Regions from separate parts of the Bacillus sp. EB V-12 genome, predicted to be linked through region 3. Evidence: predicted binding sites of a transcription regulator. Region 3 holds the regulator's gene; each other region holds the start of a gene.
The links. The regulator LexA, encoded in region 3, represses DNA repair genes until DNA is damaged. The targets are predictions, from matches to a motif close to CGAACATATGTTCG.
Positions count from the first base shown of each region.

Region 1 (8,528 bases), on a different contig from region 3:
ACGCTTGGCATGCTGGTGATGGTGCCAATGGAAGAGGGAATCGTCATAGTATTGGAGTGGAAATTTGCTATTCTATGTCCGGTGGAGAAAGATATCGTAAAGCTGAATTGAATGCAGTTGAAGTTATTGCTCAATTAATGATTCAATTTGATATACCAATTAGTAAAGTTAAAACTCACCAAGAGAGAAATGGGAAGTACTGTCCACATCGAATGTTAGATGAAGGTCGAGTTCAGTGGTTTAAATCACAATTAACACAAGCCAGCCAAAAAGAAGACGAAGGAGTGGAGATTATAGTGAATAGATTTAATAAAGTTGTTACGTATGAATTTGGGACAGCGTTAGTACCTACTGTTGTGCAAATGATGGATGCATTAGGATATGAATCTCGTATTATTTCTGTAGGTAATAAACAAGGTTTGGTTCGATTTGAGACAGATTACCGTCAAGGAAATGAACTAGATCGAGCAACAGCATGGTTAGATGCTAAAGGACTTAAATATTTCTATACAAAAGAATAGTTTGATTAACAAAAATAGGAGCCGTCTAAAGTGCCCCCCAATTGTTAGACTGTGTCTAACAATTGGGGTACTTTATTATGGAGGGCTTTACATTTTATTAAATAAATTGGTTTATGTTTTTTTGACTAGTGTCGTTATACTTTAATAGATGTTCATATATTTTTTCTTCAAATAGAGGTGCAAGGATTTTTGGAACAGATAATCTTGAAATTGTAGGTTGAGAATTTCCAAATCTAATCTTATTACCTGAGGCATCAAAGTAATATTGTGTAACGCCTGTGTTTCTAAAGGTATCAAAAGATAGCTTGTTTTTTGCATTAGGATTATGGAATACGAATAAGCCGTCTGCCAAAACTTCCGGAGATTGTGAATTAACAATCATTATCTTGTAAGGCACATCATTATCAGTAAAATCTCTATATAGATTGTATATGTTATTCTCTGCACAAGTAGCTATACCATTTGATGAATTATTTGAGGCCACTGTAGCGGTTAATTTTCCAATTGTGGTTGTAGTTGAAAAAATTATCGCTGAGATATTGGAATACTTCTCATCTAAGAAAATACCTAAAGGTAATTCGCTATTAGTTCCATTTTTAGTTATAGTTTCTTTAAATACAAAATCATTATCATTAGGATTGAAGAACTGTCCGTATAGAAAGGCTATCATCCCATAAATATAATCACTTACATATTTAACACGAGCATAAGAACCTAATGCAATAACGAATGGGTTTTCTGGAGTAACCCATTCACATTGTGTATACTTTTCTTCATATAAGCTATGTTTTCCAAGGATTGAGTTTGAATAACGAGCAATTATCTCATTCATTTCATATTCAAAATTAGATTGTTCATTTGGCGGTTCGAACAAAGCAGGTATCTGAGATACATGATGAATATGTTCTAATTCATAACCTTGTTTCGGATTAGCTGTGGTAGCTTCTACAAGAATATTTGGATTGTCTTTTAGAATAAAGTCGGGTCTATTATAGCTAAAGTCTATTTCATATCCTATATCTTTCAACACTGTGTAAAGATATATTTCCCATAAGGTTGAATGGAAAGAGGTTTGGAATTCTTTTACTATTTTATTGTCCCTATCTTCGAAACCTTCAAACCATTTCTCTAATTGTTTTTTTTGATTTATAAGGGAAGGGGTGTCTCTTAATGTCAAAAATTTTGGGTGTAGTTTTTGTTTTCGTTTTAGTTTAAGTTCTTCAAAAAGGCTTGGGCTCATAACATTCATCACTCTCAATATTATTATAGATAAATACATTATAAATGGATTGTTTGTAAATTTCACGAAATATCGACTAAAATGATATTTCTAGTAAATATTTACTAATTCATCAAACCTAAACTCCGTATTCAAGCCAAAAGCATCTGTACAATACACAGTTTGCGTCATTGGTTCAATATGCAACACATTTATGTATATATCGTGAACCATTCCGTCACGATAGTATGAGATGAGTATTTCCTTTTTATTTTGTAGTGACTGCACAAGTCCGATTTGCAGTTGTTCTTTCATATCCTCAGTAACAATTGGTTTCGGTACTTTATTTAAGTCGTTCAGTATTTCTCTAATCCCTTCGAGTTGTTCTGGTAATGAGGCAAACGGCTGCCATTTTATCATGCCTCTCCCACGTAATTTTGGTGTTCCCCAGTTATGTTTTTCCATGATGATCCCTCGATTCGTATAATTTATGTTCATTATACACGAACAAATGTTCTTTTTGAAGTTTGAAAAATCACCAAATTAATTTTGGTAGGGCTTTCTACAATCTCAATTGTTGGTTATCTTAGGTAAAAGAAAAATGATCATACAGAATTATAAACATTTCATTAATCCGGTGAATACCTCTAAAAACATAAAATCGCCTCCTATAATATAAGAGGCGATTTTATGTCTATTTGAAATTTAAGATTCCACTATTACGTTCAGTTGGTATCCAAGTGTAATGTCATTTTCGATAGCTGAACAAATAATATCATCGTTAATTCCAAGATTCTTGCAAAAATAGTAGTAGAGGATAACGTGTAATCTTTCATTTACGAAATAAAAGTCAGTTTCTTTAAAGTAGAAGTTTGGACGATCACCGTAATGAGTATAGTAATCTCGAGTAATTGTTATGTTACGCGCGAACGTTTTTATTTCCGGTAACTTACGTGAGAAGGTCATATCTTTAATACGAGGATGCAAGTCTTTAAACATGTCTCTAATTCGTCTTTCAAAGCCAAAATGATGTGCGTAATTAAGCACACTTGTCAATTTTGTTTTGAAATCATTAAATGTTTGAGCATCAATGCTTCCTTGTTGTATAGCATTTAACATTTGTTCTTTAATTGGTAGGTATACTTCATCAGGTACAAATTGTCCCGAGACCGTATTAGTATCTCTATGGAAGCTTTCTAAGGCTTTTGTGTAATTTAAAAACTTTGATTCCCTGTCAATAGCTTTCTCATAGAAATTTCTAAGGTAAATCTTTCTAGAGGAATAAGATGAATCAGTAAACCAATTATTCAGGATAGACTCCAAATTGTTTTGAATTTTTTTGTATGGTATATGCAACTTATACTCCCTAATCCTTTGTTCTTCAAACATCTTTTGAGGTAGTATCAAAATACTGAATTTTTCCCGACCTGTAGGATCATAGGTTTCATTCGATGTATGACCTGTTGCTACAATTTTTTTTGGATAAATAGCCTGATTTGTCATCACCGTGAGAAAATCTTGTAGTTCATGAATTATGTCTATATACCAATCTAAATCCATAAACGTGTCTGGAGTTATTTTTAAACTGGCCTGTTGTTTAAAAGTATGTGATTTGTATAGATCTCTTGAAGTAGTGAGTTTATAAGATGATTCTATACTAGTAGATTTTTCTTGTATGTAAACTTTAAAAGTAGAAGGGAACGTATAACCGATAGCTGTTAGTCCGCTTTCAGTTTTGGGTATCGGTGAAAATGGATGCTCTTGTAACCATTCTTCTAACGACGAATAGTTCACTGATACTGAATGAAACTTAATATCTTTTTTAGAACTAAAGTGTTTTCCAGCTATTAACTGATTAAATTTGAGTACCAGGGTTATCGCGTTAAAAGTTGAGCAAGAATCTAAAACCCCGTCACACAAAGTAATAAGCTCTCCATCTTCAGTAACTCCATGCAATATAGGATAGTGGTTATCTATAAATGATGGATCATTTCCAGGATCTTTAGGGTTATCTAGTAACTTTAAGGTGATACCGTCTGAAGAATATTTTATACTACCTGCGATACGGTGCTCATACTCAGGAATCCACCACGTTCCAGTTAATTCAAATTCGTCATAAAATGTTTTTTCCATAATGTCTGTATTCATTATTTAAACCCCTTGTATTATAATTTATTTCCACTCTACTAAAGTACGTTTCTTACAACTTCCACAATCAAAATAGCCATTTCTTTTTGTAATTCTTTGTTTGTGATTACAGTTAGGGCACTGGATTTCTTGTTTTTCAAATGCTGCATATATAAGGCCAAATGAAAAAAGAAACAGTGGGACAGCGAAAAATAACCCGACTATTGTGATACCTAAAATAACAGAAAAAATGATACCAAAAATGCCGAAAACCAATGAAGTTTTGCGGCCAAATTTTTCTTTTGCGGAACTCTTTTTTTGATCCACTTCAATGATAAATGTATTACCGTCTGCCGTTGTTTTTGTCTCCATATTGTCCTCCTTTATTACTTTTAAATAAGTATATCAGAGTATTCGGAAATGTATCTACAAATAAAAACAGTACATTTATTTTATGTACTGTACAACGTCCTCAATACTGTAGGTTTTATCAATGTTATTTTCCGCAGCTAATTGATTTAAAGCATCTAAGATTGACTTTAATGTATCAAAACGTACAAGACCAACCTCACCATTAACTAGATTACTAATAGTGGCTGGACGAACTTTTGATTCCACTGCCAATTTATTTTTGGTAATCCCGATTTCCTCCATCGTTTCTCCTAAAGTGAATACCATAGAACTCATGGTAATACCTCCGTTCATTCCGGTCATTTATTACCTTCCATTTTACACAATTTACATATCAAAGTAAAACTTTTTTCGGAAGACTATTGACGTATGACTCCTAGAGTTATATATTGATACTAATAAAGTTTTACTTCTGGAGTCATACTTTTGTATGGATATGAAGGGTGGAACAGTATAGATGCAAAAAATAAGCGATTACTTCGGTTTAGAAACAAAATCTGATTGTATTTGGTTTTATGGTTTTTATACTGTAGCTTCGGTTTTATTCCTTATCAATATGCTTATAGCTCATGTGCTATAGGCTCTTTCTTTAACTGAATATCGGACAACCTCCAGCCTCGTGAATACCCTCATTAGAAAAAACAGATATACACGAGGTCTAGTTTCCTATTGTCTTTTTTAGGTAACTAAGAGGAGAATCCACACGAGGAATGACCTAACACTCGTTAAACTTGAACAGGTTAGCTAAGCCAACGTCAGAAAGTTAAGCGTCCTAACGAATAACGTTTCCTTGTTTGCGTTGTTAGGAGTCTAGGCGAGTACGGCCATTAACGGTACGGCGGTTGCTTGGCGTGTTACGGCACGGATAGCAGCTGATAATGAAAGAATTATAGGTTACGAGTAATGAAGGATACGCCAGTAGTGCATTTCCTTTCCTGGTTCTTTCTGCAGATAGGACAAGCTTTATCTGTAAAAAGTTAGCTGTGTAAGAGATTACAGCGTTTAAACAGGGTGTTACTATACGGATTCCTTAACCCGATAGACCATGATTGACAGAACGTCTACTTTACGACGCTTTTTATTTTTGAAGCGTTGTAAGGTAGTCATTCTCTGCCCTAGCCGTTGTCCTGTACCCTCATCCCATGATTGTATGCCGAACACAAAAGTCAAGTTTAAAAATAAAGATAAAAACTTATTAAGGCTGGAGGGGGAGGAATTACTCCTCGATGGTCCAGATCTCCTCGATTGGTTTACCGAGTTCTTTGCAAATTAGATAGGCCGTATCAAAACGAGGTTTAGTACGATTACGAACAATTGCACTAAGAGTAGAATCGTCAACTCCAATACGTTTTGCAAAATCACTCTGCTTAATATCAAGCTCTGCAAAGATTACTTTGAGTTTACATTTAAACTTCATATACGTTCACCTCAAGGATTTACTTTCTATATACAAAAATAAACTCCTTCATAAATAGTACAAGCTAGAAAGAAAAAAATTGGTGTGGACGTGCAAAAATGATTCTCCAGGTCATATACCTATATCAAGACCACTTGGTATTCCTCGTGGAAATAAGGACATCAAGAAGGGAAAGGTGAGGAACAATGAGACCTGGATATAAGTATTTAAATCACATGCAACTGTATCCACCCCAAATACTTTACAACATGTACGCAGATGCAAATGACTATGCTGAAGTACGATGTTTGTACAATCACATTGCAAATCACAGTATGTTACAAAATCCAAACTACGTCGATATCGTTGACTTATTAGGAGAAGAAGAGCCTTATGGTCCGTATAACGAAATAGGGATTCAAAAAAGGATTGATGCATACTTAGAGGACTGTAAACAGTGGAGGGATGAGCGATGAGGTGGCAATATGATTACTTGAATGACACGCCGTATCTGTATCCTTCTAAAGAGCTGAGAAGTATGTATAAAGAGTCCAGGGGTAAAGGTGAAGTGAACTCTATTCTAAAACATATGGAAAGACACGAGGTATCTAACAACAAAGAGTACCGCGGTTACTACAGCTTATCTAACGATATTATGGAAGATCTATACGGAGAAGAGGAAGAAATTCTTGAATGGGATGAAATGGTTAATCAGTATCAACCGATTCTCACGTCAAAAGGATTACAACTAAAAAGAAAGAGGGATTCGATATGACACTTGCTGGGGAAGTTGTAGTAATTTGGACAGCGACAGGATTGTCTGTAGTGGCGATGAAGGCAGCTGAGAAAATGGGGATGAGTGTTCCACATTGGCTTCCACGTATGACGATGTATACAACTCTTACCGGCTCGTTTTTGTATCTTCTACGTTATGTGCTAATGGTGTTTCTTTGAAGGAATGGAACCTAGAATCATGGGACATTTTGTTATATAAGAAAAACAACTTGTATGTAAATCTTCCAGTAAAGAGCAACTATATCCTTTAAGGATATATAAGGAGTGAACCCCTATGCTTGAATTGTTATTAATACCTGCAGTTTCGCTCGGGTACGCTTTACTAAATGATAGTTTAAAAGGTAAAGAGGATGATAGAAAGAAGATACAAGTATTCTTTGAAGTAAGTGGGATTGCAATTAGGAAGGATGAAAAATTACATTATCCGGTTTTTCTCGAAAGAAAAGAAGATGATCGTAGTACGACTTATGTATATAAACTTCCGTTAGGGATGCCATCTAAATTAATACAAAAGGTTGAGGATGTTGTAAGTGAAGGATTAAATAAGCCTGTACGTATCAAATACGATAACTACAAGATAATGATTCGGGTATTCAGTAAACGTATCCCAAAAAAGTGGTGTTGGAATGAAGGGCTAGTAAAAAAAGGTGAATGGCAAGTACCGATGGGGCAAAGCCTAGAGAAGCTAATCTATCACGACTTTGATAAAACTCCTCATATGGTACTAGGCGGTCTCACACGAATGGGGAAAACCGTATTTATGAAGGTACTACTTACGACTTTGATTGAAGCGAATCCCGAAAATGCCCACGTATATTTAATCGATTTAAAAGAAAAGGGACTGGAATTTAGCGAGTTCAGTAGTTTAAAACAAGTAGTGGAAGTGGCTGATTCTGTAGAAAAAGCACATCACGTATTAAAACAAATTATGAGTAAAATCGAAGAACGCGGGAAATTCATGAAGAATAATGGTTATAAGAATATAGTTGAAACAAAGGAAAAAGACCGGTATTTCGTTATTGTTGACGAAGGGGCTGTACTTGCTCCAGCAAAAGGATTACCACGTCCAGTTAATAAAATTCGGGAAGAGTGTCAGTATATGCTTAGTTATATAGCGACTGTATCGGGCGGCTTAGGATTTCGTTTGATTTTAGCCACACAGTATCCTACAGTCACATCAATTCCATCAGTAGTAAAGCAGATGTCTGATGCGAAGTTAGGTTTTCGGCTACCAACATATAAGGCATCTGAGGTTGTTCTTGATGAATCGGGACTAGAAACATTGCCGTCCTTACCTGGTAGAGCGATTTATAAAACTGATCGACTAACTGAGCTGCAGGTACCGTTTATTAGCGATGAAATGATGTGGGAACATCTAAAACAATACGAGGTGAAAAAAGATGAACATCCAGACACATATCAAAATAAACCGTCAGATGACGATTCTGACCTCGATTAGAAAACTGAAATTCGCAACACGTAGGCATCTAATGGCGGTGCACGATATGGGAGGGATTCGTAACGCGAACCGTATTTTAAAAGACCTCAGTCCTTATGTAAATAACGCAGTGTATCAAAAAGAATACGTGTATTACTTAAATAAAAAGGGCCGTGAACTGTTCGACGATACAGAGAAGATTGTACCAAATAGTCGACTAGCACACAGCTTAATGAGAAATGAAGCGTGGCTCTACCTGTTTTGTCCCGACGACTGGCAGATAGAAACACCTATACGTTATAAAGTAGATGATAAAAAGAAGACAATTATTCCTGATGTGAAGTTCAGGGATGAAGAAGGTACACTAAATGCTGTAGAGATAGATCGTACGCAAATGATGAATGTGAACGCTGAAAAGATGAGCAGGTACAGGGATTTTTCATTATACTACAAAAATAAATATAACGGAAAAGTACCACTCATTCATTTCTTTACTGTGACAGAATACAGACAAAAAAAGCTGGAGCAGCTTGCAGCTAAATATGATATCTATGCAAAAGTTTATGTGGTTTCAGGAATTTAAAGACTGATACAAGACTTTATATTTTTATAGGCAGAAGC
Region 1 is NZ_JBUXJL010000003.1:76,523-85,050, reverse strand. It holds gene ACZDYH_RS11900 (N-acetylmuramoyl-L-alanine amidase) at 1-521, shown strand, start outside; gene ACZDYH_RS11895 (hypothetical protein) at 619-1,761, opposite strand; gene ACZDYH_RS11890 (YolD-like family protein) at 1,852-2,205, opposite strand; gene ACZDYH_RS11885 (ApeA N-terminal domain 1-containing protein) at 2,446-3,888, opposite strand; gene ACZDYH_RS11880 (hypothetical protein) at 3,913-4,239, opposite strand; gene ACZDYH_RS11875 (helix-turn-helix domain-containing protein) at 4,315-4,554, opposite strand; gene ACZDYH_RS11870 (DUF3961 domain-containing protein) at 4,736-4,858, shown strand; gene ACZDYH_RS11865 (helix-turn-helix transcriptional regulator) at 5,495-5,695, opposite strand; gene ACZDYH_RS11860 (hypothetical protein) at 5,881-6,150, shown strand; gene ACZDYH_RS11855 (hypothetical protein) at 6,147-6,449, shown strand; gene ACZDYH_RS11850 (hypothetical protein) at 6,446-6,628, shown strand; gene ACZDYH_RS11845 (FtsK/SpoIIIE domain-containing protein) at 6,744-7,928, shown strand; gene ACZDYH_RS11840 (replication-relaxation family protein) at 7,870-8,490, shown strand.
Region 1: a site for LexA is predicted at 2,245-2,258, ahead of ACZDYH_RS11890 (YolD-like family protein). Genes of this name have one in related genera too.

Region 2 (12,509 bases), on a different contig from region 3:
TTTAATCTTAACCTACCTCTAAAATCAATGTATCTCCTTCTATTTAAATAAGTATTTCAGACTTTTTATTGTTTTCTAGCCTATTTTCTTCCTCTATTGCAGTTACTCCAATTGCAGAAATTAACGTTCCTATCGCTTGTATCCAAATACCAATGAGTGCAATGATTCTCTCATCCTTCTTATCAAAAATACTATCTTCATTTTCTCTCTCATCTTTCAATACATTTGAAACACCTTGATACGCTTGTAATCCAGCCCCTAAACTTTGCATGGAGTTACCCAGTATAATAATTTTCTGTAATACATTTATATCCAACAAAGCTGCTTCTACTCCTAAAAAAGCACCGATCGATTGTAAACTGTTCCCTGTAATGATAAGATAATCATTTTCTTTCAATTGTTCATTTATATTAAAATATGTTCCTATTACATTTGATATATTGCCTAATGCTAATAACTCAATTCCTATTTGATCAAGTAATTTACTTTGATTCTCTAAGCCTATATTTTGATTTTCTCTTTTTTCTTCCCCATCATCATAATTGCTCGCAATGATTTGTAATATATATCCGAGGGCTTGTAATGAGCTTCCTACAATAACAAGATCCGATTCAACTTTCTCTTCTCCAATAAATCCTCTTGTCGTTCCAATAGCAGCTGTAAGATTCCCTCCCACTTGAAACCATGCCCCTGTCACTTTTAAACTGCTTGGATTCATTTTTATCACCTATTTAAATATTTTCTAAAGCTTTCAAAACAAACAAATCTCACCCTTAATCTTTTATTTTATTTTTTAGATGTAATTTTGTGAATGATATAATGTGCTACTAATATAAAAGCACCTTAAAGGTGCTTTTTATATGCATGCTGGGCATGTCAATGAATCTCCATTTTTATCTATTGTTATATTCAATATATATTCAATTGCTTTATGTGACCAAGTTTCAGGTGTAGGCGATTCATTTATATATTGTGGCGCACATGACTTCAGCATTGGAGTACTAATACTCCCTCCAGGATCTAAAGCAACTACAGCCATGCCATGGGGTAATTCCAGGGCCATAGATTTAGTGATACCTTCAATAGCAAATTTCGAGGCACAATATGGCGCAAGCTCAGCCTCACCTTCTCTCCCCCAACTAGAACTCATATTAATGATAATTCCTTCTTTCCTAGCTACCATCGCTGGAACAAATGCTCTTATTACATTTACTACACCATTCACGTTTACATTCATTACATTTTCGAATTCTTGAGCCGTAATTTTCCAAAGTTGTGCATTTTGATTTACAATCGATGCATTATTTATTATCATATCGGGAGCTGTATGTGTATTAAGTATATAATTTGCCCAATTGTTAACTTGCTGAGAATCTGAAACATCAATTACTTGGAAATCATGTATTTTACTGTACTGTTTTTTTAGTTCTTCAATTTTATCTTTTGAACGTCCACAACCATATATGTTCCACCCTAATTCATGAAATCGATCAACCATCGCACGCCCTAGCCCTTGTGTCACGCCTGTAATAATTACAGATTTACTAATTTCTTTTCGCTTCATTTCTCTCATCCTCCTTTCCTATATCTTACTCTCTTCATTTTTATTCAGCGATTTACTATAGTATCAACTCAACTCATACTTTAGTAATGGTTTTGATATTGTATACATAAACCAAAAAAGTAACCATCATGGTTACTTTTTGCTATATATCTAAAAATTCATTGTTTATTTCATTATTGTTTTTACATTTCAACTTCTCTTTTCCACATTTCTCACACTGGTAAATATAAACTACACCTAATGTACCTTTTTTAAAATCCTCATTATCCTGCATCTTAATAAAAACATATTTATGTTTACAATGCGATTCACCCAAATAATTTTTAAACCACTTTTTCAACACAACACATTCCACCTTTATGATAGAACCTTTATTTAGCTGCTTTATTACATACTTTTATTTAAATGTTCAATCTCATCTTGCAACTTTTTAAATTGCTCAAAATGCATGGTAATAGATTGGCTACTACCATAATCAACATTTTGTTTCACTAATATAACACCCGTATCATGAAAAAGCGCTTCAAGTTCTTTCCTAATAGACACTTTCGCAATATGAGCTGTTTTAATTGCAGATAAAATTGCAATTTCATTAAACTTTAATTTTATTTCATTTGGACAAAATGCGTCTTCAACTAATATAACTTCATTACTATAAATTAGTGCAACAAGATTACTTGATTTGGCATCTGTTAAATCAACTTTTTTCATAATATCTTTCATTACATTTTGCCTCCTTTATTTTCATATATATCGATTATACAAATTTTTTTAAAAAATTACTCAACTTTATTATATTAATTTTAACACACTTTTATTGAAATCCATGCTCCAAACGTTTTACTATTCCACAATTTTTATTATATGAACCATCTGGACTATAACTCCATATAGTAATGTTAACAACTTATTATAAAGCAGGTGAAAATTATGCCATCAGTTGTAGGAAATTTAGTTGTACAAAATAGTAATGGATCATTTAACTTAGGTGATTTCTACAACGTTTCTCCGAAAGAAAATACGAAAGCTTATAATGGTTCCGGCGCATCAAACGTTGGTTTTGTTGTTAATACTTTTAGCGGTGTTAGCGCGACCAATACATTTGATTCTGACCTTGCAGATCAAAACCAAGTGGGTACAGCCTAATCTTATGTTCAACTTTTTGTATAGAAAATTTTAATTTGTCTATACTATAATCAGGCTGTTTGACAGCTCTTATCGATTTTGGAGTACCCTATCTTTTTCTCCCTTTCCCTGGGGCTCAGCAGCTAGCACAAAGCTAGCTGCTTTTTCTTATATTATTTGTCTCATAAATCAGAAATAAAAAAAGCTGCCATTTAAATATTCAGCTTCTTTTACATTATTTCAATAATATCCATAGCGTTAAATACGTAAGTTTTATAAAAGGCGTCTGTACAAATTACAATTTGTTTTACCGGATTGATATGTACAACAGTCATGTAGCTTGTTAATATGTAACCATCTTCAAAATATGTTACCAATATTTCTTTCTCAGACAGTAATGACGTTAATAATTTATCAGAAATCCTCTCTTTTGCTTCATTTGTTAAAAGCGGTTTTTGTACTTTTAATTTCTCTCCAATAATCTTTCTCATATTTAAAAGTTGTTCGGACATTACTGTAAACGGAACCCACTCTCTTTCTTCTTTTTGTATCTTTACATCGTTCATTTTTTATCTCCTTGATCATTTATACATTTATTTATTCATGCTATCACTTAGTTATTTTTAATACTTACTAAACTCGAATTTACTTCTAAACTATAATTAGGTTACCTCTCAAAAGAACATTCGTTCTTATTATACACGAACTTACGTTCCTTTGAGAAGAGCTATACTTATTATTTCTTAACAAAAAACATAATTTTATTTATCTCCATATTTTTTCCTTTATCAAATAAACTTTTCATTTCTTATATAAAATGCATATAAAAACTAAAAGGCGACTTCACACAAAGTGAAATCGCCTTTTTCTAAAAAATATTCAAAGCTTATTTTTCTATCCTAACTAATGTTCTTTCTGGAATACATAATTCATCTATATTAAAATGATTTATTTTTAAGTTCAATTCCCCTACTCGTTCCTTATCTTCATCACCAACCCAACAACTAAATAATTCGAAATAGTCTCCATCTTCCAAATAACTTTCCATAATCTTGCATAAAGTTAAAAGTTTTTCTTTCGCTTCTTTTTTTTCCTTTACATTTTGCCACTCGACAAGTTCAATTCCCCAATTAGTTGAAACCTCATATGTGTAATTTGTTTGGAATTGATAATCTTGTACAATTTCAAGCATACTTTCATCTGAAAAACACGGTCCAAAAACAATTACATCATTAGAATCTGGATCCGTTAACGGAATTTCTACATTACAGCCTGTGTAACTTGCTAAACTCATTTTATACTCCTTCAATATTCGTATAAAAAATACTTCATAGTATATTTATTTACTCAAATATAAAATCCCTGCCTAAACGAAAAAGTTTTAAATTTTTATCGTTTATTAACCATCTATAACTGAAAACATATACTATGATGAACGAACTCACAAAGCATAAGAAAAGAGAGCATTTACAACACTCTCTTTTCTTACATACTCTATGGAACTTTACAAAACTGAATCAGTGATTTTTATTATTATATTTTATTACATATACTTAGGTTGTACTATTATATGTAACTCTCTCTCTGTATCCGCTTTTTTCGGATGACGAAAATAATTAAGTTCGTACTTTAACACTTTATACTCAACCATCCCAATTTTAATCCCTTTCGTTTCTTTTAATATAACTAATAAATCACTTATATTTTCATCATATGACTCAAAAATTTTCGCTCCGCCCTCTCCTTGAAAGATTACTTTCATATATTCTCCCCACCTTAATTTATTGATGTGGTAAATGATGCGTTTAAAACGATTCATTCTTTATCCTAAAATTTTCACAACAAAAAGAACATCCTTTCCAATCGAATGCTCAGCTTTTTACTAATTATCCATGTTAAATATTTATTCAAAAACATTATATGTATTATTTTTTAAATTATGTTCGATATTCATTATTAAAGAGTAAATATATGTAATAAACTTGCATAATGAAAACCGTAAAATATCCACTTTCGTTGAAATAATTATAAACCATAATTTCCCATTGTAATTCTTAATATTTAAATGTAATATTGTATTGTCTTACTATCTATTTATAACTCACACACTAATTAGAAAAGGGAACTCTATATGAGTTCCCTTTTCTAATTATGATTACAGTCATTATTTCTTTTCTAGAAATTTAAATGTATCTTTAAATTCTTTATTATTCACTTTAATATCAGCATCTTTCAATAAATCATTGACTACTTGTTGTTTCCATTTACCTGTCGTATCTTGTAGTCTTTGTTGTTCTATATCTTTACGAATTTTATCCTTTACTTCATCAAATGGCTTCAATTCTTTTTTATCCGTCACTTTAATAATATGGTAACCGTAAGTTGTTTTAACCGGATCACTTACTTGGCCTGCATCTAATTTATACGCAGCTTCCTCAAATTCTTTCACTGTTTGCCCAGGAGCAAAACCAGATATTTCCCCGCCCTGTTCCTTTGAACCAGTATCCTCTGAATACTGTTTTGCTAAGGCAGCAAAATCTTCACCATTATTTACTTTCTCCTTTATTTCTTTAGCCGTTTTTTCATCTTTCACTAAAATGTGACTTACTTTCATTTCTGGTTTATAGTTATTTTTCACATCTTTATCTGTAACTGTTGCTTTAATCGCTTTCTCAAATGCAATTTCTGGCTTCATTTTTTCTTTTAATTCATCTTCGTTTTTCAATCCAAGTTGTTCTAAAGTCGATTTAAAGTTCTCACCCATTTTATCTTTTGCTTCTTCTACTTTCTTTTTTGCTTCCTCATCTGAAACTTTATATTTATCTAACAATGCCTTACTTAACATCATTTGATATAAAGTACTTTCTCCATATTGTTGTCGTAATTCTTTACTTAATTCTTTCTCTGTAACATTCCCTACTTTTGATGTTACTACGTTGTCTGAGGAACCACATGCAGATAATGCTAGCATCACGCATGAAATAATTGTTCCAATAAATATTTTTTTCTTTTTCAATTCAAATACCTCACTTTTATCATTATACAAATTAACTATACACAGTCATTGTGAAAACAGTGTGTTTTCTACATGTAATTCATTTCATATGAGTAGACTATGTATCATGTATTTTCATTTTTAAACGTAAAGAGTCTTCTTACTATTATGTATAGTAAGAAGACTCTTTACATACTCCTTAAAAACAATACTGCCGCTATAGTTACTTAATAATTACATGTTTTTCAGGTATCCAACTATTCTGCCCGATATCTACCGCATTTCCCACTCTACCCCACACTCGAAAAGATGTCGATCCATCTATATTCCCTTTATAATTCATACATTCAGGCTCTTCATAATAATTTACTCCGTAACCGACAGGATATTTCGAAGTTGCATAAAACCATTTCACATTAAAATGTTTTAAATATGCCCACTGCTTATCGTTCTCTAAACAAATCATATCTTGCTCACCGCCTCCCCAATAACCTGTTAAGATTAAATATGGAATTTTCTGAGTGAGTGCACCTGTAAATTGAGGGGTCATGGGAGTTTCATATAAATTTATTCCGTATCCATCAGGATATTTCGAAACTGCAATACCAATGCCATTCGGTTGCTGTGTATACACTATGTTAGATTGATTTGCTTTGTTGGAATCTATAAACCAAGAAAGTGACTTATTTCCTACTAATCGATTCAGATCACATTTCCCAATCCCAGGAACATTCCCTGAATCCGTATATTGCCACATATCGCATGGATATGCTGGCTTATTCCCTCCATAACGAGGGATCCATACGAAATCAGCTTCAATATTACATGCTCCAAATGATAAATACGTGTGATGCCCTACGTATAATCCTACTTTTTCCGCACCTAAACGGCGTAATTCATCAATAAATGCCTGTGTCCCGCCTTGCATATCTACCATCGTTTGAACTTCTATGTCCGCTACCCAAAACTTAGCAGATTGATCACCACGATTCCAAAAATCTTGTGCCTCTTTCTTTGCATCAGCAATAGATATAAAACGGCAAAAAGCATAATTACCGAATGGGATACTATGCTTTTTCATTTCACTAACATAATTTTGATACATAAAATCCACCGTATTAGAGCCATCTTGAACTCTAGCAATCACTAAATCTAGCTGAGATGCTGCAATATCCCAATTAATAGTTCCATTCCATTTTGAAATATCTACAATATACCCCATACATTCCAGCTCCTTTTGAATGTCTTATTCATAGCTTGTTTTATTGTAAGCCTCCTCTCTCTAAAACTAGCTATCTATAATATAAATAAAAAGAATCTTTACTGTTTTTCAAAATATATTCTCTTTCAGAAATATTTCTATCAACTTTAACATGTATGCCACATAAAACATTCGAAATATACCCTACTATTCATTTATTATGTAATCTCGTCCTATCAATCATTTTTACAGATATTAAAAAAATCTCCTGTATTATTAAATTATAACTTTCAGTATCGATTTCCTTTCAACTAAAAAATTTCATCCCTCATTTTCTATATATTCTTAAGTCAAAATTACTACCTCTACATGAAATTTGAGATTTAGAAAAATTTTAATTAATTGAAGTTTACTCCTATTAAATTGCAATTTTCCAACCTGAACACTATTGGTGCATAAAAAAGACATTTTCTATTACTGAAAATGTCTTTTTACAGTTTAATAAAACAACTTTGGTGCTAAATCTGTATTTTGTAATTGTGAGTTTTCACTGCTCATAACACAACTTGTGGAAAATAGAATTGGGATACCACAAACCTCATCATTCATTACATCACGAAACACATTGGCCGCAACACCTGTAAACGTTTGACATAAGTTAGAAATATCGTCATTGAAAAACTGAATGACTTCCGCAGCGAAAACCGGAAAAACAACATTCGGTCCGCCAGGGAACTGAGGCTGTACCACAACTTGTTCAAAATAAGGATTATTTTCTAGTGCTACTTGAAATAAATGAGCTATTTCAAATGCATCTAGTGGACAAGGAAATGGATTTACAATTTCATTCTCATTATTCGTTACAATAACTGTCACACTTACATTCCCAAATTGTACAAAAGATTTTAAAAGCGTTGCTAATGCTCTCGCTTTTTCGTTGCTTAACGCATGCACTAAAATAATATAATTACCACCAACAGGAATAAGCGGCCCAACTGTAACAGTTGGATCAGCACCTATTGAATTTTTTAATTCATTAAAATATGTGATCCACGGTGGCGAAAGCTGAGCTTGTACATTTTCTTCCACTATTTTATACTACCCCCTTATACCATTCTTACTAACATAATATGTAACAAACAAAAAAATGCATTAGTTATATTAACCGTTTGCGTATTTATTGATTATATTAATTAAACATTTTATTTTCCATTCTCAATTTCCCCTTTACATCTTTAAGCACTTTTACTACTATAAAATTCTTTATTATAAGCAAATCCACTGAAATTTCATATTATACTAATACGACTCTATATCCATTAAATTATAATACTCAATATTAAGAGCTGATTTCATGGAAAAAAAACCTATCGTGTTCAAAATCCCACCAAATTCAAAGCTAAAAATTACATTTTTCGGTCCTTGTAACGAAGTAATTACAAATGTGTCTATAATTAATCAACTATGCACCCCTAAATGTCAAACTATCACGCAATACCCAGACTTTAAGAAATATGTAACGGAAGTACGATCGCTATCCCGTTGTTAGTCCGCATAATGCACGATTTTCACAACTTTATTACCTAAAATAACCGAGAAAGAAAATAACTGCATTCCTAGACTAAAATTACTCATGTTATGATATTCCATTGATAATTCATTGATTTTTTACACGTTTTTATGAAAAGAACATATATTATCGTATGGAGATTATCCACTCATAAAACCTATCTTTCTTTGGAGCGTACTTTTTATGTATGCTCTTTTTTTATGTAACCGTCCCCCTTCTAAATTGACCAACAATATATTAAAATTCTTTATATACTCAAGGAGGTCAAATATGTTCAAGTTGCATCCAATACTACTCATCTTAGGATTGATTTTGTTTTTATATAGTGTAATCGCCTTTATGCTATTCTTTTCAGTGTATTAGCATTCCCTACACAAATCTATGTTCAATATATAATTTCTATATGGTAAAGAAAAAACATAATGATACGATCTTTTATGTATTCCGTCTTTCTTGTTCTATAAGAAAACTAGTAAACTTACTAACAATGCGTTTTTACAAGCATGTTACTTATTATTCTGTTTATTATCTGAAGAAGGTTGAAGCCCCTACAAATTAAACTACGCTTTACCTATTTACTTATATATTTTAGAAAAAACAATAATAATCCCCTACCATTTGGTAAGGGGATTAACTAAACCTACTAAAAAACATTTAATGATCAGTTTTATTTAGTTGGAGAAGGAAATCTTGCTGCTTCAAAATGTGCACCATCTTCTAAAGGACTTAAAACTCCATCTATACTACTTTGTGCATAAATCTCAACTTCATCCCCTGCATTCAATTGAACAATCGTCGAAACACTTACGACATTTCCAAAACTTATTGGACCAAAAAAGTCATTATCTATAGCTATCGCTGCGTTTCCATTCACACGAATTTCTACACGCGCTCTATAATTTAAAGTTGGATCGTTTGGAAAGAAACCAATCGTTCCAATAATAGAATATACACCTTTAGTCTTCGGCATAAAAATAGATGTTGCTGGATTATACTCATTCGCTAAATCAAATTGTTCATTTTGAAATAACACTTTCACAAAAGTATTAGCAGGAACATTTTGATTCACAGTATTTCTAGCTCTAAATGCCGATGCTCTAACAAGATTGTCCTTGTTATCATGGCACTTACAAGTGTTCTTACAACAATCATGATGCTTCTTTTTATACTCTTTACAATACTTACAGTAGTAATAACAAGACATACTGATTCCCCTTTCAAACTTATTACTATATATTATGTAAGATTGATTTATAAGGTTTGGACTAGCTATTTTTATTATTCATAAGGGCGCTATTAATCTGCACCCTTATTTATATACACCACTTCATTCCTTACTAGTTATAAGTTGTATATAGTTCCATATGGAATAGTAAGAAAAGAACTTCCGTACGGTGTAACATGATGTACTGGGTAAAAATACTCTACGGATGAGTAATATGGTTGTACTCCTTGCTGCTGCATTTGCATTTGTTGTTGCATTTGCAATGCTTGTTGAATAGCTTGGACTGTACTTTGTGCTCCACTATACGTTATAGATGTACCATATGCTGGTCGCATACCAGTTTCAGAATTAAAATATGAATAAAACATGATTTTCAGCTCCCTTCCCGTATAATTTATTACAAATTATATTATGATTCTTTATTTCAGTGGGTACTATAAAGCTAGTCCGCTCGCTTATATTCAAATGACAAAATAAAAAAGTAGCTGCTAGACTACTTTGACTCCTTCTTATCACCAAATGAAATGATATACATATTCTCCTGTTACACGCTCATTAATTCCCGCAACCCTAACGAACCTAAGTAAATCCGCTCCTTGAAGGAAATATACCGAAATCGTAACCGGTACTTGCGACCACATGAATTGATAAAGCTCATTCACTCTCTGATTCGTCGTAACGATTAAATCATTTACAGGTCCATGATTCCATGCAGAGGTTTGAACTGAAGTGAAAGAAAGGTCTTTCCCATTAACCACTATTCTTGATACGCTTTGAGTTATGTCCACAATAATCCCCTCCAACATTACAAAAATTGGACCTTTTTTAGTTCATATTATTATAAATATTCTTGACTGCAATAAATGTTTAAGGCAAATCCCTAATAAAGTGAAACTTTAATCAGCTCTCACCAATCGGGCTTTTACTGGCAGCCCGACCCCACCTAACTTCTTTGCTTCCGCTGAATTTTGAGGTGGGGGTATTTACTGCCCGACAAATAGCGGGATAAAATTTTTTTATTCATATCCCTCAATTCCCATTACAACCATATAATTTCTAACCTTATTCAATTTTTGTAATTAAAATAAAAAATAGCTAATTCACTACTTAAAAAGTAAAAAAAGCATCAGATTGACTAGTATGTAGATGGTTAAATGCATGTAAAATGATTTTAAATTATCTACTCTTTTTTTAGCTCGGAAGTAACTCTCATCTCGTCCCATCTTTATACACCACTTTCTTAATCACACTGAACGCAATATTCAATTGATGAGTTTGTCATTTCGTTACCTCCAATTAACGCTTTTGTTCAATGTAGTTATTTTCTTGTATAATAAAAGTTAATTAATCTAGAAGGGATTCTGAGAAAGAGCGAAAAATCAGCTGGAAAGCTTATCGATTTAAATATCTATTCGAAATTAATAAGCGATTAATTTTAGTCACTCTGCCCATACTCAATCAAAGTGTGGGCTTCTTTAATTTCTGTATAAAATTCAAAAGTTTGACACAATCCTGGAAAAAGCTTATAAAGAAAAGTGAGGTTCCATTATTTTCACACTTAGTAGCGCAGTCATGTTACATATAATTTTATAAGTGTGAACGAACTACAAAACTAAAAAACAAATAATAAGTTTGCAACATGTTTGCAAATACGAATTTTGCATATAAATTCGTGTGATATTGAAAGGAGTTTTACTTATGAAAGAAATTAAAACAGAACAAGAATTCAAAGACATCATCGCAAGCGAGGAGCCTGTAGTTGTTAAGTTCTTTACTACATGGTGCCCAGATTGCGTACGTATGGACAACTTTATCGGAGATGTAATGGAAGAGTTCAATAAATTTGAATGGTACTCTATCAATAAAGATGAGTTTCCAAGTATCGCTGAAGAGTATCAAGTAATGGGTATTCCAAGTTTACTTGTATACCAAAACGGTGAGAAGCTAGGCCACTTACATAGTGCTAATGCAAAAACAGAAGAGCAAGTTACTGAGTTTTTAGAAGCATACTAAAATGAAAGCCCTCTGGAAAATATTTTTCAGAGGGTTTTCATCTATTTTCACAATTATCTTTTGAAGTTTTTCATCGTTTAATGAATTACACCTTGTCATGATAAGAATAATACCTAGTAAGAAAAGTATTCGTTTCCTCATCCATCTACCCTCCTATCTCTTTAGTAAATAAACTCCAATTAGGTTCACACCTTGACTTTGTACTTTTCAACATATTTTTCCTTTACGAAACTTTGTTATCCCCTTCTTAAAAAGCTATAAAACGTCAACAATGTTTGTATAGACCCACACGACTTTCGTTTGATACTCTATTTATAGAAAGAAATTCCTTTAAAGAAAGGTGAGTGATTAAAATGGATACTCTTTCTCATAAAGAAGCTGATAAAGGTGCTATTGTCAGCATTATGGCCTACATATTTTTATCCTCTATGAAAATCATCATCAGTTATATTACCCTCTCTAGCGCATTACGCGCTGACGGTTTAAATAACTTAACGGATATCGGTGCTTCTTTAGCGATATTAATTGGTCTAAAAATATCTCGTAAACCTCGTGACCCAGATCATCCGTATGGGCATTCGCGTGCCGAACAAATCGCATCACTTGTTGCGTCCTTCATTATGGCAACAGTCGGATTAGAAGTTGTTATTAGTGCCATTCAATCTTTCTTAAATCCGAAACAAGCAGCGCCTAATGTACTCGCTGCATGGGTTGCTTTATTTTCTGCTGTCGTTATGTACTGCGTGTATTTGTATACGAAAAAAATTGCAGCACGAACAAAAAGTAAATCATTAGAAGCCGCTGCAAAGGATAATT
Region 2 is NZ_JBUXJL010000003.1:257,461-269,969, forward strand. It holds gene ACZDYH_RS12820 (DUF6944 family repetitive protein) at 44-718, opposite strand; gene ACZDYH_RS12825 (SDR family oxidoreductase) at 857-1,564, opposite strand; gene ACZDYH_RS12830 (hypothetical protein) at 1,707-1,907, opposite strand; gene ACZDYH_RS12835 (hypothetical protein) at 1,952-2,287, opposite strand; gene gerPF (spore germination protein GerPF) at 2,495-2,710, shown strand; gene ACZDYH_RS12845 (YolD-like family protein) at 2,920-3,255, opposite strand; gene ACZDYH_RS12850 (KH domain-containing protein) at 3,576-3,983, opposite strand; gene ACZDYH_RS12855 (hypothetical protein) at 4,233-4,451, opposite strand; gene ACZDYH_RS12860 (peptidylprolyl isomerase PrsA) at 4,854-5,705, opposite strand; gene ACZDYH_RS12865 (glycoside hydrolase family 25 protein) at 5,908-6,906, opposite strand; gene ACZDYH_RS12870 (hypothetical protein) at 7,384-7,974, opposite strand; gene ACZDYH_RS12875 (hypothetical protein) at 8,240-8,434, shown strand; gene ACZDYH_RS12880 (C1q-like domain-containing protein) at 9,123-9,659, opposite strand; gene ACZDYH_RS12885 (DUF3947 family protein) at 9,797-10,048, opposite strand; gene ACZDYH_RS12890 (hypothetical protein) at 10,193-10,468, opposite strand; partial or broken gene ACZDYH_RS12895 (2TM domain-containing protein) at 10,793-10,903, opposite strand; gene ACZDYH_RS12900 (thioredoxin family protein) at 11,379-11,693, shown strand; gene ACZDYH_RS12905 (cation diffusion facilitator family transporter) at 12,047-12,509, shown strand, end outside.
Region 2: a site for LexA is predicted at 3,392-3,405, ahead of ACZDYH_RS12845 (YolD-like family protein). Genes of this name have one in related genera too.

Region 3 (12,509 bases):
ACCTACTGTTAATTCACCTCTTACAACTAATACTGATCCGTAACATACTGCGATTAAAAAAGAAAATCCAACGATAAGAGAGATTGTCGGATCAAATAACGAATCAATACGTGCAACTAACACATTTTTATGTACAACATCTTCTGATTTTCTTCGAAACGCCTGTAAATCTTCTTTCTCTTGTCCAAGCGAGCGAATCACTTTCATTCCACTCATACTCTCTTGCACTTTATCATTGATTTCCGAAAACGATTGCTGTGCTTTATGAAACCTTTTATGTAATAAAGTTCCATAATAATTTGTCGAAATAGCTACAATCGGCATTGGAATTAAACTTAATAATGTTAACTTCCAACTAATTGTAAAACCCATCGCTACGAGTACACATCCTCCGACAGCTAATGAGTCAACAAGCGTCAAAACACCTGCTCCAGCAGTTTGCTGGATCGCTTGAATATCATTGGTCGCATGTGCCATTAAATCACCTGTTCGATTTGACTGATAGAAAGATGGACTCATCTTTGTAAAATGTTCATACAAATTTTTTCGTAATTGGCGAGCTAATTTTAATGAAGACCCGAAAATCATAATACGCCATATGTAACGTAATATGTACATCGTAATACCTACAATTACTAATAGTACAACCCATTTTAGTAACTTATCGGTCGTCAATGTTCCATCATTAATTTCATCTACAACGATTCCAATTACTTTTGGTGCTACAAGTTCTAAAAGTGCAACGCCAAACAATAAAATAATTCCAGTTATGTACGCTCGTTTTTCTTGTTTAAAAAACCATGCTAAATTCATAAACACTTTCATTTTTTTCCTCCTCCCTTAAAATGAGCGATGTTTTCAGTTTACCAAAAATACAGAATTTTTAAAAGTTTTAAAAACTATAACTAACAAAAAGAAAGACACTCTTAGCGAGTGTCTTTTAGCGCTTATTTCATTTGTTGCTTGTTCATTGCGCTCATCATTTGATTGATTTTCTTTTGGGAAGGTTTTTGTCCCATTTGCATCATCATCATTTTTAACATTTGTTCGTTAATTGGTGGATTTTTTTGTAAGTAATTCATCATGTATTTGCGGGCAATGAAAAATCCTAACGCCACGCCTGCTACTAGTGCTACTACGCCCACTAGAATACCTAACCAAATTGGCATATATTTTCCTCCTTCATGTTGTCTACCTTACAGTGTACTAAAACCTTTTCAATAAGACAAGATACAATTCGACATTTTTTACACATATGTTCGTACTTGTTTTAGAGGATTCAGCCATCCGTACTTTGTATTTTCATAATCCATAGCTAAAAATGTTAATTCACACTTTCTTAACACCTCAAAGAACGTCGTTTCCATAGAGACATTTCCAGAGGTATTCATACGAATATAGTGCGGTTTCACCATTATTTCGCCGTACTCCGCTCCCGTATAAAGTGTATGTGTATGATGTGTTCTATCATATTTACCAAGAACGCGCAAAGCTTGTTCTAATTTATGATGAATTTTCATTACTTGCAATGGCATCGTTATATACATCATTTGCTTATATAACACTTTTTTCTCCGAAAGGGACCCAGATTCTGAAAATCGAGCAAATAAATCAAAAAACAAATATTCACGACCAAAATAAGCTTTCGCAATATCCTCTTGAATTAAATACAATTCATACGTTTTCATTTTTCCACTCCCAATCTGGACAACCTTTTCTCTTCATTATATATAAGAAAATTTGCAATGATTGTCTGACTGCGGAGAGATAAAAAACTTTTTCTGTCGAAAAAACTCATTTACATAGAAAAACCTCTCCATGCCGGAGAGATTTTTCTGAAATCATTAAAGCATTTCTTTTACTTTACGAACAACGTTCTCTACAGTAAATCCATACTCTTCCATAATCTTCTCACCAGGAGCAGAAGCACCGAATGTATCGATACCTAACACATCTCCTTCAAGACCTACGTAACGGTGCCATCCGAATGTAGCACCCATTTCGATTGCGAAACGTTTTGTTACTGCTTTTGGTAATACAGATTCTTTGTACTCTGCAGTTTGAGCTTCGAAGCGATCCATAGATGGCATGCTGACAACAGCTGCGTCAACGCCGTCTACTGCTAATGCTTTTTGAGCTTCAACAGCTAGGCTTACTTCAGATCCAGTTGCAAGTAAGATTACATCAGCCGTTTCTTTCTTGCTTGCAGAAACTACATATGCACCTTTTGCTACTTTTTCATACGTATCATCTTTTGCACCTTCTAATGTTGGAAGGTCTTGACGAGTTAATACTAAAGCAGTTGGTTTATTTGTAGATTCTAAAGCTAGTCTCCAAGCTGCAACAGATTCGTTACCATCAGCAGGACGAATAACAGAAACGTTTGGCATTGCACGAAGCGCTGCTAATTGCTCGATTGGTTCATGTGTTGGACCATCTTCACCAACAGCGATACTGTCATGTGTGAATACATACGTTACTGGCAATTGCATTAATGCTGCAAGGCGAATTGCTGGACGTAAGTAATCAGAGAATACGAAGAACGTACCACCGTAAGTTTTTAAACCACCATGTAGTGCAATACCGTTCATTGCTGCACCCATTGCGAACTCACGTACACCGTACCAAATGTTTTTACCGCTGTAATCATCTCTTGTAAAGTCTTTTTCGTTATTCATGTATGTTTTGTTAGAACCAGCAAGGTCAGCAGATCCACCGAAGAATGATGGTACAGACTCTGCAATTGCATTAATTACAGCACCAGAAGAATTACGAGTTGCTGCTTTTGATCCTAATTCATAAGTCGGTAAGTTTTGCTCCCAACCTTCTGGAAGTTGACCGTTCATTGCTGCTTGGAATTCGTTTGCTAATTCTGGGTATGCTTGTGCATATTCACCTAGCATCGTGTTCCACTCAGCTTGCGCAGTTTCACCAACATCTTGTACTGTTTTACGGAAGTTGTCATATACTTCTTCTGCTACGTGGAAGTCTCGCTCAGCAGTCCAAGCATATGCTTCTTTCGTTAATTTTGTTTCTTCTACACCAAGTGGAGAACCATGTGAAGCTGATTTTCCTGATTTGTTTGGAGAACCGAAACCAATTGTCGTTCTTACTTCAATTAGCGTTGGGCGTTTTTCGTCAGCTTTCGCTTCTTCAATTGCTTTCGCGATTGCTTCAATATCGTTTCCATCCTCAACACGGATTACTTGCCATCCGTATGCTTTGTAACGATCTTCTACACTTTCAGAGAATGAACGATTTAAATCGCCATCTAATGAAATATCGTTTGAATCGTAAAGCACAACAAGACGACCTAATTGTAAATGAGCAGCTAATGAAGATGCTTCAGCAGAAACGCCCTCCATTAAATCTCCATCACCACAAATAGCGTATGTATAATGATCTACTACATTATACGCATCACGGTTATATTTAGCAGCTAAATGTCTTTCAGCCATTGCCATACCTACAGCAGTTGCAATACCTTGTCCAAGTGGACCAGTCGTTGCATCTACACCAGCTGTATGACCGTACTCAGGATGTCCTGGAGTTTTGCTTCCCCATTGACGGAAGTTCTTTAAGTCATCCATTGTTACATCATAACCAGATAGGTGAAGTAGACTGTATAATAACATTGAACCATGACCTGCAGATAATACGAAACGATCACGGTTAAACCACGTTGGGTTATTTGGATTGTGTTTCATAAATTGAGTCCATAATGTATAAGCCATTGGTGCTGCACCCATTGGCATTCCTGGGTGACCAGAGTTTGCTTTTTCAATCGCATCGATGGATAATGTGCGAATCGTGTTGATAGAAAGTTGTTCGATTGAATGTGACATGCTATTCTTCCCTTCGCTTATATTAGTAAACGTTTTATACATTTATATGATAGCTTCCCACGCAAGATTATACAACATGTATCGACAAATATGTTGATATTTTTTTGATTTTTTATAAAAAAATCAATGTTTCCGGGAATGTATGGGCATTCAATATGACATACTTTTTCATTATTTTTATTTTAAAAAGAAAGGTAATTATCTGTATATTTATACAAATTCCTTCTATACTTACTTTTTTAAATAAGTTTTTAAAAACATAAAAAAGCATCTAACTTCGATGCTTTTCAAATAAGTTAAACAATCCGTTTCCGAATCGAGCTTGAAATCAAATCAATTATAATTACCATTAAAATAATACCTAATAAAATAATACCAACACGAGACCAATTCCGTGAACTCAGCGCAAAAATTAAAGGTGTACCAATCCCTCCTGCTCCAATAACCCCTAAAATTGCAGCGGATCGTACATTAATTTCAAATCTGTATAACGTATACGATAGAAAATCTGGTAACACTTGCGGTAACACCGCATACCAAAGTATTTGAAAACGATTTGCTCCTGTTGCTAGTAACGCTTCCGTCGGTCCTTTATCTATGTTTTCAATTCCTTCTGAATATAGTTTTCCTAACATTCCAATAGAATGCAATCCTAAGGCTAATACTCCTGCAAAAGAGCCTGGACCAACAGCTTTTATAAATAAAAGAGCCATAACTAATTCAGGAAACGTACGAACAAAACTAAGTACAATTTTCCCAGATCCTGAAGTTAATTTTCCACTACTCATATTCGTTGCCGCCCAAAAGGCAAACGGAACAGATAAAAATGCAGAAATAAATGTACCTAATATCGCAATTGCCAACGTATCAATTAATCCATGTAATAAATCTTCACCATCTGGCAAAGATACATACGACCAGTCTGGACTCAATATCCCTGTCATAATTGCTTTTGTAATTTCTCCCGCCGTTTCCTTTATTCCCTCTAGCGGTACTCCTGAAAAAGCCCATATATAAACAAATGTAAGTGCTATAAAAATAAACGAGCGATACACACTCGGTTTCTTCGGTTTTGGTACGATTATCGTCGTTTTACTCATTATAATTTCTCCCGCAACAATGTACTTACATAATCAATTACCAATACAACAACAAGAGTATAGATGATAATAGATGCAGTTTGTTGATATTGTAAAAATCCAAGTGTACGATCATAATATAGTCCAATACCACCTGCTCCTACTAAACCTAGGACAGCCGCTGCCCGTACATTCACCTCAAATGTATATAGTACATAGGAAACAAAGTGTGCTTTTACTTGTGGAATGACTCCATAAACAATCCATTGCACCTTATTAGCCCCTACAGCTGTCATCGCTTCTAGTGGGCCAGGGTCAATTGATTCAATTGATTCATACAACAATTTCGCCACGAGCCCAATTGAGAAAAAAGTAAGAGCTAAAATACCCGGAAGTGGTCCTATTCCAAAAATAGCTACGAAAATTGCCGCTAATAATAAATCTGGTATCGTTCGAATAAAATTTAAAATCAATCGAGCTGGACTGTATAAAAATGTACTAGTAAACACATTACTTGCCGCAAACAGTGCAAGTGGAATAGCTAAAATCGCTCCTAAAGTCGTCCCAATAATCGCCATACGTATTGTATCTAACATTGCTGTTGTAATAACTTGAAAATAACTCCAATCTGGCGGCACCATTTCTTTTAACAAATCCATTATATTAGGAAAACCAACTACTAGCTTTGAAAATGATGCGTCGACCTGTATACTACTTCCCCACAACAGTAAAATGAATAGAATAAACGTTAACATATGTTTTAACTTACTCGGCGGCTTCGGTATCGACTTCGAATATATCGTCACATCATTCATTTAACTGCCACCTCTAACAATTCACTTTTCTGTGCTACGTCACCATAAATTTCAGCAAACTTTTCATCCGTTGCTGCTTCTACTAAACCATCAAAAACAATTTCGCCTGCATGTAATCCAATAATACGCGTCGCATATTGCCTAGCTAAAGCAATAGAATGTAAGTTTACAATTGTTGTAATTCCAAAATCTTCATTAATTTTCTTTAAATCATCTAATACTTGCTTTGTTGTTAGCGGATCTAACGACGCAACAGGTTCATCTGCCAATATGATTTTTGCTTCTTGCGCCAATGCTCTAGCTATCGATACACGTTGTTGTTGTCCTCCTGATAATTCATCAGCACGTGCATATGCTTTTTCTAAAATATTCACTCTTTTTAACGCTTGAAATGCGAGCTCCACATCCTCTTTCGGAAACAAACCTAACGTTGTACGCAATGTCGAATGATATCCAACACGGCCAGCTAATACATTCTTCAATACTGTTGATCGCTTTACAAGGTTAAAACTTTGAAAGATCATACCAATATCCCGGCGCATACGTCGTAAATCTTTTCCTTTTGCAGCAGTAATAGACTCACATTCAATCATGATTTCGCCTTCTGTAATCTCATGAAGACGATTTACCGATTTTAGAAGTGTAGACTTTCCAGCTCCGGACAGCCCTACCATTACAACAAACTCACCTTTTTGAATTTTCAAGTTTATATTATTCAATCCTTTTGTACCATTTGGATACACTTTGGAGACATTTCGAAATTCTATCACACATCTTACCTACCTTCTATGTATTCAAAACGGCAAACTAACTGAAAACATTCCCTTTCAGCTAGCTGCCATTTCCATATGTATTATTGCGTTTTTACTTTCTTCCCATATTCACGAACGATGTCAAATTTACTATCATCAGATTTAACATATCCTTCATGTGAATATACTTCTTTAATGATTTTGTGACCTTCCTCATTTTTTCCAATTTCAATGAAAGCATCCTGTAATTTCTTGCTCCACTCTTCATCTAAATCAGAACGTACCGAAATCGTATCGTTTGGAATTTTCTCCGTAAATTTCACTATTTTCGTTTGCTCGAATATATTCGGATAATCTTTTTTTACAATATTACGAGCATCTTGGAATACAACAGCTGCATCTACGTCACCATTTAAAAGAGCAATAAGCGACTGATCGTGACCTTTTAATGTAACAGGTTTCACATCTTTTAACGGATCAATTCCCTCTTTTAATAGAACAGCTGCAGGCCATACATACCCTGCTGATGATGTTACATCTTGATAACCAATCTTTTTACCTTTTAAATCTTTTACACTATTTATATTAGAGTCTTTTTTAACAACAAACTCAGATTTATAATAATCTACTAAATCTTTTGTAGGAGCTCCTGTTTCATCCTCTACTCCAAAACGTTGTGCTTGTAAAATTACATTTGCAGCCTTCTTTTCATGTGCTAATACGTACGCTGTTGGCGGTAAAAATCCTACATCTACTTGTTTAGATGCCATCGCTTCTACAATTGTATTGTAGTTCGTTGAAATACTAACTTTTACTGGAATATTTAACTTATCACTTAATAGCTTCTCAAGCGGTTTTGCCTTCGCCTCTAACGTATCTGCATTTTGAGAAGGAACAAATTGAACATTTAAAGTCTTCGGTACATACCCTTTTTTCGTATCTTCATTTTTACTTGCACTTGATTCCTTCGTTCCACAGCCACTTAATAATCCCGCTGCTAGTACAACTGTTGTGCTCATTGCAAAAACTTTTTTCAACATATTAATGCCTCCATTTTTCATTGTTATAAAATAACCTTTCATAAACATGAAGAAATATATCACATATTTTTACAAATAATTGATTATTTACAGAATCTTTACACATTCTATACACTCACATTAAAATTCTCTTCACATATTTGATATGATGAATTGGAAGATAACAATAGAAAAGGTGAGTCATATTGGAACAAAATCAAACTGTAACTTTAAACATCTTATTAACAAGCGATATACATGGCACTGTTTATCCTATTCACTACCAAGATAACTCCCCAGCAGAACTTGGTTTAGCTAAAATTTCTACTCTTATAAAAAAAGAACGTTCCCAAAATACAAACGTTCTTTTAATTGATAATGGCGACTTTATTCAAGGAACACCATTTACTTATCATTATGTTACATACGAAAAAAACAAAAAAAACCCAATGTCCTTATTAGCGAATTACTTACAGTATGACGCTGCAATTATCGGCAATCATGAGTTTAATTACGGGATGGGTATATTAAATAACGCTGTGACTACTGCGAACTTCCCGTACCTATCAGCAAACATTTTAGATAAAAACATAAAGAAGCCTTATTTCGGAAAACCTTATATAATCAAACAGATTGAATCCAATATAAAAATTGCTATTTTAGGGGTGACAACGCACTACATTACCAATTGGGAACAACCCCATCACATTAAAGACTTACAATTTGAAGATGCATTAGAAACAACGAAAAAGTGGGTTTCTTACATTCGCAAACATGAGAAACCAGATTTACTAGTCGTAGCGTATCACGGGGGAGTTGAACGAGATTTACAAACCGGGGTACCGACTGAAGTTTTAACAGGAGAAAACCAAGGATATGCAATGTGCCATGAAATTGAAGACATAGATATTTTATTAACAGGCCACCAGCACCGGGAAATTGCTCACACAATGGCTAACGGTGTAACAATTTTACAGACCGGATGTAATGGAAACTCAGTTGGAAAAGTAAAAATAACATTCGAAAAAACAAAACATAAATGGGTTAAAAAAGAGAGTTCTTCTGAATTATTATCTGTACAAGGAGTTGAGGCTGACCAAGATGTACTTTCATTGGTAGCCGATTACGAAGAGAAAACACAAAAGTGGCTTGATCAACCTATTGGAATCATTCAGGGGGATATGCAAATTTCAGATGCTATGCAAACTCGTTTGCATGATCATCCTTTTATCGAATTCATAAATAAAATACAGATGGATATAGCTAATGTATCAATTTCTTGTACAAGTTTGTTCCATAATACATCTCCAGGTTTCCCGGAACATGTAACAATGCGTGACATCGTTTCTAATTATATTTATCCGAACACATTAAAAGTAATTAGACTAACTGGAGCGGACATAAAAAATGCTCTTGAACTCTCTGCTTCTTATTTCACATTAAAAACAGATGGATCCATCACCGTAAGTCCTACCTACATAGAACCAAAGCCACAACATTATAATTATGATATGTGGGAAGGGATTTCATACGTATTAAACATTTCAAAACCAATTGGTGAAAGAGTAGAATCTTTACAGCATAACAGTGCTCCTCTTAATATGAATGAAGAATATGACGTTGTAATGAATAATTATCGTGCAAGTGGCGGGGGAAATTTCTTTATGTTTCAAAACAAACCGGTAGTAAAAGATATCCCCACAGATATGTCTGAACTTATCGCTAATTATATATTGGAACATAAAACGATAGAAGCAACAGTTAATAACAACTGGAAAGTTATTAAATAACGATTTTTACATATAAAAAAGATGGGCTTCGCCCATCTTTTAATTTAATCTTGCATTATCTTGCTTTTTTAAAGCTTTTAATTTCGTCGGTGTAACATCTGTACCTTCTTCGTTAACAACTTTAATACCTTTAAGTTCGTTTAACATATTTTGACGAAATCCTTTTAAATATTGTTCACGTAGCGATTGACGCTCACGTTGCTCTTCTTCAGTTAAACCTTCAGCTTTTGCTTTTTTCGCTAAGAAGTTAATGCGTTCAACGAGTTCGTGATTAATCATCTCGAATCCCCCTTCTAATCAAAACTGATTATTATCATACAATAGTTACTCTTCTTTATCAAGTAATTGCTTCGTATACTCTACATATCTACGATGTACAGTCGCCTTTGAAACATTATGACCAAATCCACGTAATGTTGCTGCAATTTCTTCAAACGTGAGTTCACTTTTTCGCAAACGTACAATTTCCTCAATTGGCACTTCTTTTTTCTCTCTTCCTACACTTAAATGACGATTTTTTAAATTTTTTTCTGGACGATAACCTTTTTCTACTGCACGTTGCATACCTCGTTTAATTTTCAAATTATGAATCTTTCTTTGATATTCTTCAACAATACCAATAATATCTAATACCATTGAATCAGAATCCGACAATTGTAATTCACCATTATGTGTATGCGTATATACTTTTATGCCTTCTTTATGTAAACAATGCATTAACGCGATCTTCGCATTTCCTCTACCAAGACGCGTTTCATCTTGTATAAGTAACACATCAATTTGTTCGTCTCGAATTGTATCCAACACCTCTAATATACCGTCACGTTCAATTGTATATCCACTAGCCTGCTCTTCAATCACCTTAGTAACATTCATTTGATAGCGCTCAGCTAAATGCAATAATTCATCTTTTTGACGTAATAATGATGTTTCTTGCGCTTCTTTCGTTGTACTCACACGTGCATAAATAATTGCATTCATTTTGAACCCCTCTTTCTCCCTATTATTTCCCTATAGTGTAACATAAATCCGCCATTTGTTCGAACTTATGTTTGTAGAATGTTTTTTCACATGTTATACTTATTAATAAGAAAAATGAAAGAAAACGAGGTGTTAGAAAACATGGAAAAGTTAACGAAACGCCAGCAAGACATTCTCGACTTTATTAAGCTAAAAGTACAAGAAAAAGGATATCCACCTTCCGTACGTGAAATTGGTCAAGCAGTCGGCCTCGCTTCTAGTTCTACAGTGCACGGACATTTATCACGATTAGAAGAAAAAGGATACATTCGACGCGATCCAACAAAACCACGTGCCATTGAAATTTTAGGTGAAGACCGAATGGATACGGAAACACAATCTGTTATTCAAGTTCCAATTGTCGGAAAAGTCACTGCTGGTTTACCAATTACAGCGGTCGAAAGCGTAGAAGAACATTTCCCACTTCCAGCTAGTATTGTTGCTGGAGCAGACCAAGTGTTCATGTTACGTATTTCTGGAGATAGTATGATTGAAGCTGGTATTTTCGATGGAGATTTAGTTGTTGTTCGCCAACAGCAGTCTGCATATAATGGTGAAATTGTAGTCGCTTTAACAGAGGATAACGAAGCAACAGTTAAACGTTTCTATAAAGAAAAAGACCATTTCCGTCTACAACCAGAAAACTCTTCATTAGAACCTATCATTTTAAAACAAGTGTCAGTTATCGGGAAAGTAATTGGCGTATATCGTGATTTACATTAAAAATAACAAAAAGAAGATAATTACCTTATTTATATACGGTAATTATCTTCTTTTTGTATTTTGATAGATTTCCATGCATTCTATTTCTTATTAACGAGTTTCAATCGTCACATCTCCCGCAGCCGTTTTACCGCTAATCTTTTTACTACCATTTCCAATTGTTACATTTTTATTTTCTTCATTAAAAATCGTTACATCTCCCGCAGCACTTTGCCCAGTAATTACCGCATCTTGTGGTTTTTCCGATAAAGTAATATCTATATCTCCCGCAGTTGAACTTGCTTCTAGATTATATTTAGAATCATGATCTTGAATATTTATTTCCCCACTTGTTGTTTTTGCGGTCACTTTCCCTAATACCTTCTTAAAGTTCACCTCACCAGCTTTTGTCGATCCCTCCACATTCTTAGCCGTTACTTGTTTCAACTCTACTTCTCCAGCAAGTGTTCTAACACTTACGCTATCACTTTTCACATCACTCATTTCGATTTGTCCAGCAGATGAATTTACTTTTACATCTTGGTAAGAGCGTTCGGGCACAAGTAGAGTCAATTTAGACGTTTGAAACCTAAAATCGTAAAAAGAAAAATCAAATGAAGCACCTTTTTCTCTTTCCCCAATAATTTTTAATGTGTCACCATCTTCTGCGATACGAATCTCTTGTTTACGTACATCTCCCGATTGCTTTACATAAAAAGAAGAGTCAGGAGATTTTTGAACAATAATATCCCCGGCATCTAACTTAACTTCTATATTTTTTAATGTTTTGTTTTTAATTACATTTTCTTTATCGCCTTTTTCAGCAGTTTGTACTGCTTTTTCATATGTTTGGGAAATTCCTATTACTCCAATAACGATACAAGCGATAGCGATTAAAAATAGTTTTTTCATCATTTACTCTCCTTTTATCATTTTGAAGTTCCATATTACATATCGTACACACAATCTCTTAAACCACTTTGTACTATAAAAAGCGATAATACATAACAATAAACCTACTCCAACAAACGTTATACTAACGAAAAGATCCAACCATATAAAAGTACCCATAAATACTTTTCCAATAACGAAAAGTGGTGTTACTACACTAGCAATACCACCGATCCAAAAAGAAAATATAAAAGCAATAATTGCGACTAACGGGCCTAACACAATAATAAAATTAAACAAACTAAGTCCAATCGCTGCCATAACAGCTCTTGTCACATTTGAAGTCGATGGATTTTTTTTCATTTCATCGAAGCGATACATCGCAAGTAATTCTTTCGCGATTACTTTCGGAGAACCAAGGCCCTGTATTATTTCCGATTCAGTTTTCCCCTCTTCTAGTCCAAACTGAAAGTGCTCTTCATAATCCAATAAAATATCTTGCCTCTCTTCCTCTGGTAACTTTCTAAGATAACTTGATAATTCTTTAAGAAACCCTTCTTTACTCATCCCATTCCACCCCTTCAATAATTTCTTGT
Region 3 is NZ_JBUXJL010000001.1:942,150-954,658, reverse strand. It holds gene ACZDYH_RS05010 (ABC transporter ATP-binding protein) at 1-825, opposite strand, end outside; gene ACZDYH_RS05005 (YneF family protein) at 948-1,169, opposite strand; gene sirA (sporulation inhibitor of replication protein SirA) at 1,248-1,688, opposite strand; gene tkt (transketolase) at 1,845-3,845, opposite strand; gene phnE (phosphonate ABC transporter, permease protein PhnE) at 4,142-4,945, opposite strand; gene phnE (phosphonate ABC transporter, permease protein PhnE) at 4,945-5,739, opposite strand; gene phnC (phosphonate ABC transporter ATP-binding protein) at 5,736-6,509, opposite strand; gene ACZDYH_RS04975 (phosphate/phosphite/phosphonate ABC transporter substrate-binding protein) at 6,593-7,531, opposite strand; gene ACZDYH_RS04970 (bifunctional metallophosphatase/5'-nucleotidase) at 7,717-9,300, shown strand; gene ACZDYH_RS04965 (DUF896 domain-containing protein) at 9,340-9,579, opposite strand; gene ACZDYH_RS04960 (YneB family resolvase-like protein) at 9,625-10,281, opposite strand; gene lexA (transcriptional repressor LexA) at 10,423-11,043, shown strand; gene ACZDYH_RS04950 (DUF4097 family beta strand repeat-containing protein) at 11,134-11,937, opposite strand; gene ACZDYH_RS04945 (DUF1700 domain-containing protein) at 11,938-12,480, opposite strand; gene ACZDYH_RS04940 (PadR family transcriptional regulator) at 12,473-12,509, opposite strand, start outside.